2 regions of the Peribacillus sp. FW305-BF15 genome follow, and region 1 is predicted to be linked to the other one. Evidence: riboswitches for the same ligand, from Rfam matches in the RefSeq annotation. Region 1 holds a riboswitch; the other holds the start of a gene.
The links. Region 1 has a riboswitch for preQ1 ahead of queF (preQ(1) synthase). Riboswitches for the same ligand answer to the same signal wherever they lie in the genome.
Positions count from the first base shown of each region.

Region 2: linked by a shared signal. The riboswitch ahead of queC (7-cyano-7-deazaguanine synthase QueC) and the one ahead of queF (preQ(1) synthase) in region 1 are both predicted to bind preQ1.

Region 1 covers NZ_JBYSYV010000052.1:317-5,298, forward strand. Annotated here, with positions in the region: gene AC3WLU_RS26395 (hypothetical protein) at 139-279, opposite strand; gene AC3WLU_RS26400 (aspartate kinase) at 321-1,667, opposite strand; gene queF (preQ(1) synthase) at 1,871-2,371, opposite strand; PreQ1 riboswitch class I at 2,476-2,521, opposite strand; gene AC3WLU_RS26410 (EamA family transporter) at 2,652-3,509, shown strand; gene AC3WLU_RS26415 (BA3454 family stress response protein) at 3,757-3,891, shown strand; gene AC3WLU_RS26420 (YfmQ family protein) at 4,358-4,807, opposite strand.
Region 2 covers NZ_JBYSYV010000002.1:245,347-250,328, forward strand. Annotated here, with positions in the region: gene pgsC (poly-gamma-glutamate biosynthesis protein PgsC) at 1-188, opposite strand, end outside; gene pgsB (poly-gamma-glutamate synthase PgsB) at 204-1,385, opposite strand; gene AC3WLU_RS02805 (hypothetical protein) at 2,170-2,385, opposite strand; PreQ1 riboswitch class I at 3,015-3,057, shown strand; gene queC (7-cyano-7-deazaguanine synthase QueC) at 3,113-3,778, shown strand; gene queD (6-carboxytetrahydropterin synthase QueD) at 3,778-4,248, shown strand; gene queE (7-carboxy-7-deazaguanine synthase QueE) at 4,241-4,969, shown strand.

The DNA of each region.
Region 1 (4,982 bases):
CCAGTGAATCATTTAACTCGTAAACATGATGTGCCATTGACATCTATTTCATTTATAATTTGGTGTAAGATATGTATGAGGTTGGACGTCCCTTTTTATCCGATTCAAGAGCGTCAACTCCGTTCTCCTCCAATTGCTTTAGCCACCTGAAAACAGACGCTCTGAACCCTGCAGCGCGTCTGTTAGCTTGGAATGATTATCCTCACGGTCATTGCCACTACCATAAAGAACCAGATGAAAAAAATCCAGCGTATGTATAGTGATTAAAAGATCAATCACAAAAAACCCCCTTCTAAAAGGAGGTCCCTAAACGGTCATACTCAAAAGAACTCGTGATATAATGCCTGAATTGCCGTCTCTTCGTTGTGCCCTTTCACACCGAACATCATGCTTACCTCCGAAGAGCCTTGATTGATCATCTCAATATTCACCTTTGCTTCAGCCAAGGCTTTTGACGCTCTTGCCGTTGTACCGACATTATGGCGCATTCCTTCCCCTACAACCATGATCAAGGCAAGATCATGTTCCACATTCACTTCATCGGCATGAAGCTCTTTCTTGATTCGGGAAATGATTTTCTTTTCGGCATCCCCTTTCATCTGGTCCTGCCTTAGAATAAGCGTCACATCATCGATGCCTGATGGAATATGCTCATATGAAACTCCATAATCCTCGAGGATGTGCAGCAGTTTCCGGCCAAAACCAACTTCCCGGTTCATCAAATATTTACTAATGTAAATACTGCAAAATCCTTTATCACTTGCAATCCCAATAACAGGCCCGTTCGTATTATCCCGTGTATTCACAATGCGGGTCCCTTGTGCCGCCGGATTGTTCGTATTTTGGATATGGACAGGTATTCCCGCCCGGAATGCAGGAATCAGCGCCTCATCATGAAATACCGAGAAACCTGCATAAGAAAGCTCACGCATCTCACGATAGGTTAGTTCCCGGATTCCCTTCGGATTGGAAACCACATTTGGATTCACCGCATAAACGGCATCCACGTCCGTAAAGTTCTCATACAAATCAGCTTTGACCCCATTAGCAAGAATCGAACCCGTAATATCGGAACCGCTTCTTGAGAAGGTTAACACATCACCATCTAACGTATATCCGAAGAATCCTGGGAATACAACGATTCCCGGCTCATCACGCAGAGCATATAACCGATCATAAGACTCTGGCAGCACCCTGGTAAATCCACCTTCATCCGTTACAATCAAGCCTGCCTTCTTCGGATTGATATACTGTGCCTCCACTCCAAGGCTTTGGAAATAACCTGCGACCAGCTTCGCATTATTATCCTCTCCACCTGCCTTCAAGGCATCCAGATAGCGCTTTGGGTTAGTTTGATCTGCATGCAGCAGCGCCATTAAATTTTCATGAATCCCTGTGATGACACTCTCGGATATATCCAACTCTTCAGCAATGCTCGCATAGCGGGATACAACATCTTCTATCAAATGCTCTCCGTTATCCCCGCGCAGCTGCTGTTCCGCAGCTTCAATCAATAAATCCGTCACCTTTATATCATCGGAATTGCGTTTTCCTGGAGCGGAAACGACCACAATCTTCCTCTCTGGATCAGAAACAACAATTTCGAATACCTTCCTCAACTGATCACCTGACGCAAGTGAACTTCCACCAAACTTTGCAACTTTCATCTCGACATCCCCTATTTTCGTAAATATTCTGTCAAAATTAACTCTCCCTATTATTACGCTTTTTCTCGAAACAATCAAGTGGAAATTCCATTATAGGAGGACATTTGTACTTTTAAAAAGGACAGAATAACAGAACCACTGATCGAAATTAGCTATAAACTAAAAAAAGACAACGGGCATATGCCCATTGTCCCTCCTATTCTTTAGCGATTATCCACGGTTTCCGGGTATAAGTCATGATTCATCAAGCGGTAATTCGCCATTTCCTCATACTTCGTACCTGGTTTCCCATAATTCGTGTAAGGGTCTATGGAAATTCCGCCCCTAGGTGTAAACTTGCCCCAGACTTCAATATATTTAGGGTCCATCAATTCGATTAAATCATTCATGATGATGTTCATGCAGTCTTCATGGAAATCACCATGATTGCGGAAGCTGAATAAGTAGAGTTTCAAAGACTTACTTTCCACCATTTTCACACTGGGAATATAGCTGATGTAAATGGTAGCAAAGTCCGGCTGGCCCGTGATTGGACATAAACTAGTGAATTCCGGGCAATTGAATTTGACGAAATAGTCCCGGTTCGGATGCTTGTTATCGAATGACTCAAGGATTTCAGGAGCATAGTCGAATGTATATTTTGTTCCTTGATTCCCAAGCAGTGTGATATCTTTTTTTAATTCTTCTTCTTTTCTTCCAGACATGAAAAGTCCTCCTAATCCCACATTTCAGGGAGATTCATAAAATGGGCCTCTATATAACAAAAACCATATCTCCTCAAAGATATGGTTGATTCGCGAAAAATATCAAAGCCATAGTTTTTTTAAGAGGGTGATGCTATGAACCTCTCCCGTTTATCGGGAAATATTTTAAAATTGTCATTGTAAATATAGAAAAAAATATCTAATCTGTCAATCATACATTTTAAATTTGGTTTGATTCCTAAGGGCATTCAGCTTAAAATGTAGAAGAAGTTTATCCTACATGAAGGAAGAGATTAAGTCAATGTGGATTTTTGCAGCACTCATCACGAGTTTATGTTTCGGAATCAATAACAGCATTTTTAAATGGAGCAGCGGAAAAGGGTATTCCAAGATACATATCCAATTTTTCTTTTATTTTTCAGCTTTTATTTTGTCCATTGTTTATGGAGTATTAATGGATGGTTTGCAGCTGAACTGGCTGTCCATCATGCTTGGTGCAGCAATTGGTGTACTGAACGCCAATGGTAACATCCAGATGGCAAGCGCCTTTGAAAAAGGTCCGGCAAGCTTGACATCTCCATTAATCGCAGCGAATGCCATATTCCCCATTCTCTGTGCAGCTTTAATTTTTCACGAACATATTTCTTCCTTGCAGTGGAGTGGAATCGCCTGCATGTTTATCGCTACATTAGTCATCCAATATACACCTAATGCAAAAGGTAATCATCAATATGTCCCATGGATGATGCACACATTACTCTCCATCTTATCTTTTGGTGTGCTCGGCATTCTTATGACGACATCAACACGTCTTCAATTAAACTCCCTTGATATCCTTGTATCAATGTATGGAGGCGGAATGCTTTATCTTCTTTCGGCTCTAGCCTTTAAAAAAGAAAAAATCAAGCTAAAGGAAGTCAAAATCGGTTCCTTAGTAGGCTTTTTAAGCATGATAGGCTATGGATGTTATTTCTTTGCGTTGAACACTGGCATCGCAAGCATCATTTTCCCTGTCGTCAGCCTGAACTGTTTGGTTGTCGTATTCGCTGGATGTTATATATTCAAGGAAAGACTAAAAAACTATCAAATTGCTGGTGTCCTTGCAGCATTAATCGGTATTATTTTAACTAAAATATGAATATAGTTCCTTTTAAAAAAACAACCTGGCTGTCATGTATACAAGCCAGGTCGTTTTTTAAAAAACCTGAAAATGGGGCATGTCAAAAAAAAAGTGTTGACACTTCACTTAAAATATCAGATAATTTTGAATATTAATTCTCACGATTTTAGCTTTTGAAATGTTTGATTATCCTTCTGCTACGGGTATAAAAGAAATAGGTACAACCACCTCATTTAATTCTGAATTAGGAAAGGAAAGATGCATAATGGTAAAAGTTACAGTAACAGTTGATTTCCAAGGAAAATCTTATCAAACTAACGTCCTTGCTAAACCGGGTACTGATCATGAAGTAATTTTACAACAAGCCCTTCATCAAGTTGAAAAACAATGGAAAGCATAAAAAAGCAGGCATCGCAATAGATACCTGCTTTTTTATTCCCTTAAATACTATCCCAAATACTTTTCATATGCACGATTAACGACCCTCTTGCAATCCCCTCCTACTTAATAACACTTTTAATTGTTTTTTTCAAAAGGCACTAAAATCAAGATGCCAGTTTGTGTACCAGAATTTTTATAATGAAAAAATATCTTTGAAATGGAATTATATTAAAAGCCTTATAAAAAAGAAGGTATTTTTAAGGCGCGTCTCAGCTGTAGACAATTTAACCGTTAATTTCCACTCCAGGCACTCGCTTTCCGCGGGCGGTCCGGGAGCCTCCCCGGTGCCTTTGCGCCCGCGGTGTCTCCCTTGGACTCGCTTTTCCCGCAGGAGTCTCGCACACCCGCTCCAATCAACTATGTTTTAACCCTTTTGTTTACAAACTCAAAGACGGTCTTTTAAGGACCGTCTTTTTAATGTTCTATTAAACTAAATTTCTTATTAATGGCATGGAACGTTCTTGGAGGCTATCGGAAAACAGACTATAAGAAATGAGCTTCTTCTTGTACTGTTTAACTACATCCACGCGGTCGCTGTAAATATATACAAATAACCTAACATCCTTTTTGCCTCTTTTAGTATCAATGACCAATGGAGTCCCACTATTATCTGGATGTAAAAACAATTCCACATTCCCCGGGAATATATGATTTTTCTTCAAAAATCTAGCGCTACTAAAATAATTAATAACTTGAATTTTTTCTTCACCTTCCAAACGTTTTCCGTCAAAGGTTACGATCGCATTCCCGCCACTAATTTCTGAATGTATTTTAAATTTACTGATAATCCAATTAACTGCATCTGTTGGAAGACAGGAAACCAATATTTTTAACAAACTTAAGATGATTGTCACAATCAAAACCGGCAATGTCAATTCATCATCTCCGCTACATTTATTAATTAATTCTTATATAACTTATTATATCAAAAGTGGCTGATCGTTTTCTTAGTTGATGTGTCCGTTCTATCAACGTTTTACCCCAGTAACACATTCCACTTAAACACACGGGAATGCTTCAAAAGTGAAAATCCCCATTTATAAATATAAT
Region 2 (4,982 bases), on a different contig from region 1:
TGGGTGACGATTAAATAAGTTACGACACTAATGATCAAAATGGTCAGCATGATTTCCCATTGATCAAATACTAATGCCAAATAACCTGGCACGATAAGTCCTGCGGGTACGACACCCGTCTTTTCTGAAAATATAAGGCTAAGCGTTACTCCCAGTACTAGGGCTACATATAAATCCGATCCAAACATTAAGGTTCCTCCTACTTAACTTGCTTTTTGCTTTGTTTTAGATTTCATGAATGCTTCAATTAATGGTTCCGCTGCACCGTGAATATTCCCGACACCGTAGACGATGCGATTTTTCATCAATGGGCGGAGACGGGCCACGATTTCTTCAGTTGACCAGTTTTCTAAATCCCAATATTCTTTAGTATCCAATTTACCTTGCTCGAATACCTTCGTGATTGGTGATGTAGTTTCTCCAATGGCAATGACGATTTCGGATTTTATGTACGGCAATACATCTCTAGCAAACTGCTCGGTACGGTCCACACGGTCTGCACGGCAGTTCATGATGACGATAGGAGGTTCTGTGCTGTATCCGAACGTATTGACACGTTCCCATATGTTCAGCGTCGATGCCGCGTCGTTTGCAGCAAAGCCATTGACAAAGAAAGTTGGCTGGATGCGATCTCCGAATTTGGTGATCCGCATGGCCCCTGGATCTGGATGTGCATTCAGCATGCCGCGGAAAGCCGTTTTTTCATCAATTCCCAAAGCTTCCGCAACGGCCAAGGCCAGTGATGCGTTATCCGGAAATACCATATAGTCGAATTCGCGTAAGAAATCTTCGGAAATTCTTGAATTATCTGCAACGATCACTTTTGTGTTGCGTTCTTTGGCGATTTGTTTGAAAAAGTCCAAATATTCACTTTCAATGGTTATTAAGTGACCATTATGGGGAATGGTAGCAGTGAAGGCTTCAGCAACCTCATCCATAGTCGGTCCCATGACATCCATATGGTCTTCCAATACATTCACGATGACCCCGATGTTTGCCTGGATCATTTTGTTTTGGAAGATTAGTTGATAGTCAGGCTGTACGGCCATGCACTCACAAACCAGTGCTTCCGTGCCTAAGTCGGCAACTTCTTTAACTACACGCCGTTGTTCTCCTATGTTGGGTCCTTCCGGGCGGCGTACAATCGGTTTTTCCTTGTCGGTAAACCAATAGATCATTCTTGCTGATGTTCCGGTTGTTTTACCTACTGTTTTGTATTTTGCTTCCTGGATCACACCTGTAATTAGACGCGTTACAGTCGATTTCCCTCGAATCCCATTCACATTCACACGTACCGGGATGGAGTCGAGACGCTTCTGATGGCGTTTTTGTTCAAAAATGCCATAGCCAAGCAAAAAGATCGCACAAATAAATATTGGTGCCATTTTTTTTTAACCTCTCTTTTTTTCAAATATTTGAATTACTGAATACACACTACATGATTTTAAACTTAATAGGCAAGAGCCAATTATTCTATCGTAATATAGTTATCAATAGCTTTTTCAAATATATGTATATTAGTGTGTAATAGTATCTAATGGGATGAATTATTTTATGAGTACAAAGATATGGCTGGAAATCGAGGGAATCGAGGTTTCATTTACACTAAATTATGGAAAGTTTAATAAAGCCCCATTTCAGTCAGAATAAACATGGTTTTATGAGCATTTGAACCTAATTCATAATGGCTATATTTGAATAATGTTTTTTTAAAAAAGTGAGGTTTATTACAGTTTGTTAATTGTTTATACCCATTGTTTGACATAAAGGTTACAATTTTTATGGATTTGTCATTCAATGTGAAATATTGCATCTAACGACTCAATTAGTTGAACTCTTTTGAATATGGACAAAGATGAGTAAAAGAACACATCTCTTTTTTTTAGTATTTTCCTCGGGAATACCCATGGGTCTATAATTGACCTTTTACCTAAAAAATGAAATGAACTAAAGTTAACCCATTTCTTTTAAAAAATACCTAGTTTCTTCTATAGATATAGTGTTTATATATGAATGAAAAATAAAAAAAGCCCAGAAGCATATCTGGGCTTTCGGCTTATATATTGTAAATGAATGGAATGGTTACGGATCTACGTTAATCATGGATGGATTTACCTTTTGTGGGTCTTGAGTTACAGCATGGGTAGCTGATAATTGAAGGAATCCAGGTTAACTTGATTTCTTTCTCTCAGAAATCTCAAGGGTGGAGTCCTTTTTACCGCCATCAATCACATAAAATCTAGGAGCTAATCTCCTTTTTTTACGTTGATTGTCAGGATTCATCTTCATATAATTTTCGTATTCTTTGCGAAAGAATTCTTCGGTTTCCCGTTGCAATGCTTTTCTTTCGTTAAAATCTGCGATGAATTTGAAAAAACGTTTCATATGAATTCCTCCTTATGGGGTTAAAAGGTCTTAGTTTAATAGTAACATATCGTTGGTGAAGTTTAACCTTTTTTTGCAATTTTGGAGTGGAAATTATGTTTTTGTGTGAATAAAGTTGTGAATGGTTTGATTCGAGAAAAAGCATGTAATGGATCCTTGCTGAGTAAGTGACCGTGCATGGTATTGAAAGGGAATGTCGGGATTTGCAGAAAGCGGGTATTGGAAGCAATGATTATTTGAGTTAAAATATTCCTTATATTCATTATACACTAAATATTCTGAAAACAAAGGAAAATATTCACTTCCAGCCGCTTTTGATAGATTTGCTTTTTTATGGTTCATTATTGTGTATAGTTATATATTCCCCGAATTTATGAAAATGAAACTTCCCTTATGTGGGAGGGAAAAAAGCAATTTCCCGCATCCGGGCTTTAATGCTTTTCAAATTATTGGACCCCTTATCGATATTTTATTCACTTTTTTTTATCGGATTTTTAATGTGATTTTTAAGTAATGAAAAGTTAACCAAATTTGCCATCAGGTCTAATGTTCACTTTATATAAACATCTTGATTTCTTATCATTTTCAAGTTACTATTGACTTGGAAAAATATAATATTCCGCGTTAAGGCGGAAGAGGTTCTAGCTACCCTCTCAAAAAAACTAAGGAGAAACAGTGCTCTATTCTTAGGGTGCTGTTTTTTTCCGTAAAAAGGAGTTTTATAGAAATGAAGAAGAAAGAAAAGGCAGTGGTTGTGTTTAGCGGAGGGCAGGACAGTACGACGTGCCTGTTTTGGGCATTGGAGAGATTTGAGGAAGTGGAAGCGGTGACGTTCGATTATAATCAGCGGCATAGCTTGGAAATCGAATGCGCTCAAAACATTGCCAAGGAATTGGGCGTGAACCATCATATCCTTGACATGTCGCTGCTGAACCAATTGGCACCGAATGCATTGACGAGAAGTGATATCGCAGTGGCGGACGGAGAAGAAGGGGAGCTGCCGTCGACGTTCGTGCCAGGGAGGAATTTGCTGTTCCTTTCGTTTGCCGGAGTGCTGGCGAGTCAGATTGGCGCTAAACATATTGTCACAGGAGTCTGTGAAACGGATTTCAGCGGATATCCTGACTGCCGCGATGTATTCATTAAATCGTTGAATGTGACCTTGAACTTATCGATGGACCAGTCATTCGTGATTGATACGCCGCTAATGTGGCTTAATAAAGAGGAAACATGGGAGCTTGCTTACCAGCTTGGCGCGTTCGACTTTGTCCGCGAAAAGACCCTGACTTGCTATAACGGAATCATCTCCGATGGCTGTGGAGATTGTCCGGCATGCAATCTGCGGAAAAAAGGGCTGGATGACTATGTAAGCAGACGGAAGGTGCTTTCATGATGTACGGTTTTAAGATAGTGGATAAACTCCAAAAAATAGATGAAGATATTCAGCGCAGCCAATTGAAGTATACAAACAAGAGGGTTCTCGTAAGTAAGGAATTCACCTTTGACGCGGCGCACCACCTGCATGACTATGAAGGGAAATGCAAGAACCTTCATGGCCACACGTATAAAGTCATTTTCGGATTGAGCGGGTATACGGATTCACGCGGGTTGATGATAGATTTTGGGGACATCAAGGATATCTGGAAAAATGAAATCGAAATCCACCTGGATCATCGTTATTTGAATGAAACCCTGCCGCTCATGAATACAACAGCTGAAAATATGGTTGTCTGGATTTATGAAAAAATGGCCGAAGCCCTTTCATTAAAAGAATATGAGGGTGCAAGAGTCGAATTTGTTCGACTGTACGAAACGCCGACAAGCTATGCCGAAGCCAGACGGGAGTGGATGGAAAGTGAGTAAACTTCCGGTTATGGAAATCTTCGGGCCGACCATCCAAGGAGAGGGAATGGTCATTGGTCAAAAAACCATGTTCGTTCGGACGGCTGGCTGCGATTATTCATGTTCCTGGTGTGATTCCGCTTTTACTTGGGATGGCACAGGTAAGGAAGATACCGTTCAGATGACTGCCGATGAAATATGGGATGAGCTGAAGCGAATTGGGGGTTCCGGTTTTTCCTTCGTGACGATATCTGGGGGAAACCCGGCCCTGCTGAAAAACCTAAACGGCTTGATAGCGATCTTACATGAAAATAAAGTGAAAATAGGGGTCGAAACACAAGGGAGCCGATGGCAGGATTGGTTTCTCGATATTGATGAACTGACTATCTCACCTAAGCCGCCGAGCTCTGGAATGGACACGGACTTTACCGTGCTTGACCAAATCATCTCGAATCTTGCCAATCGAAACCCAGAAAACCATGTTTCATTGAAGATCGTCGTCTTTAACGAGGAAGATTATCAATATGCCAAACATGTACATGGGCGTTACCCGGATATTCCTTTTTATCTGCAGGTCGGCAATGACGACAGCAGGACGGCGGATGATCGTCAATTGATCAGCGGCCTATTGAAGAAGTACGAAGAGTTAATTGATAAAGTGATAGCGGATGATGAATTGAATGATGTGAAAGTCCTGCCCCAGCTGCATACCTATATATGGGGTAACAAGCGGGGTGTGTAAAGTAAAGGCAGTG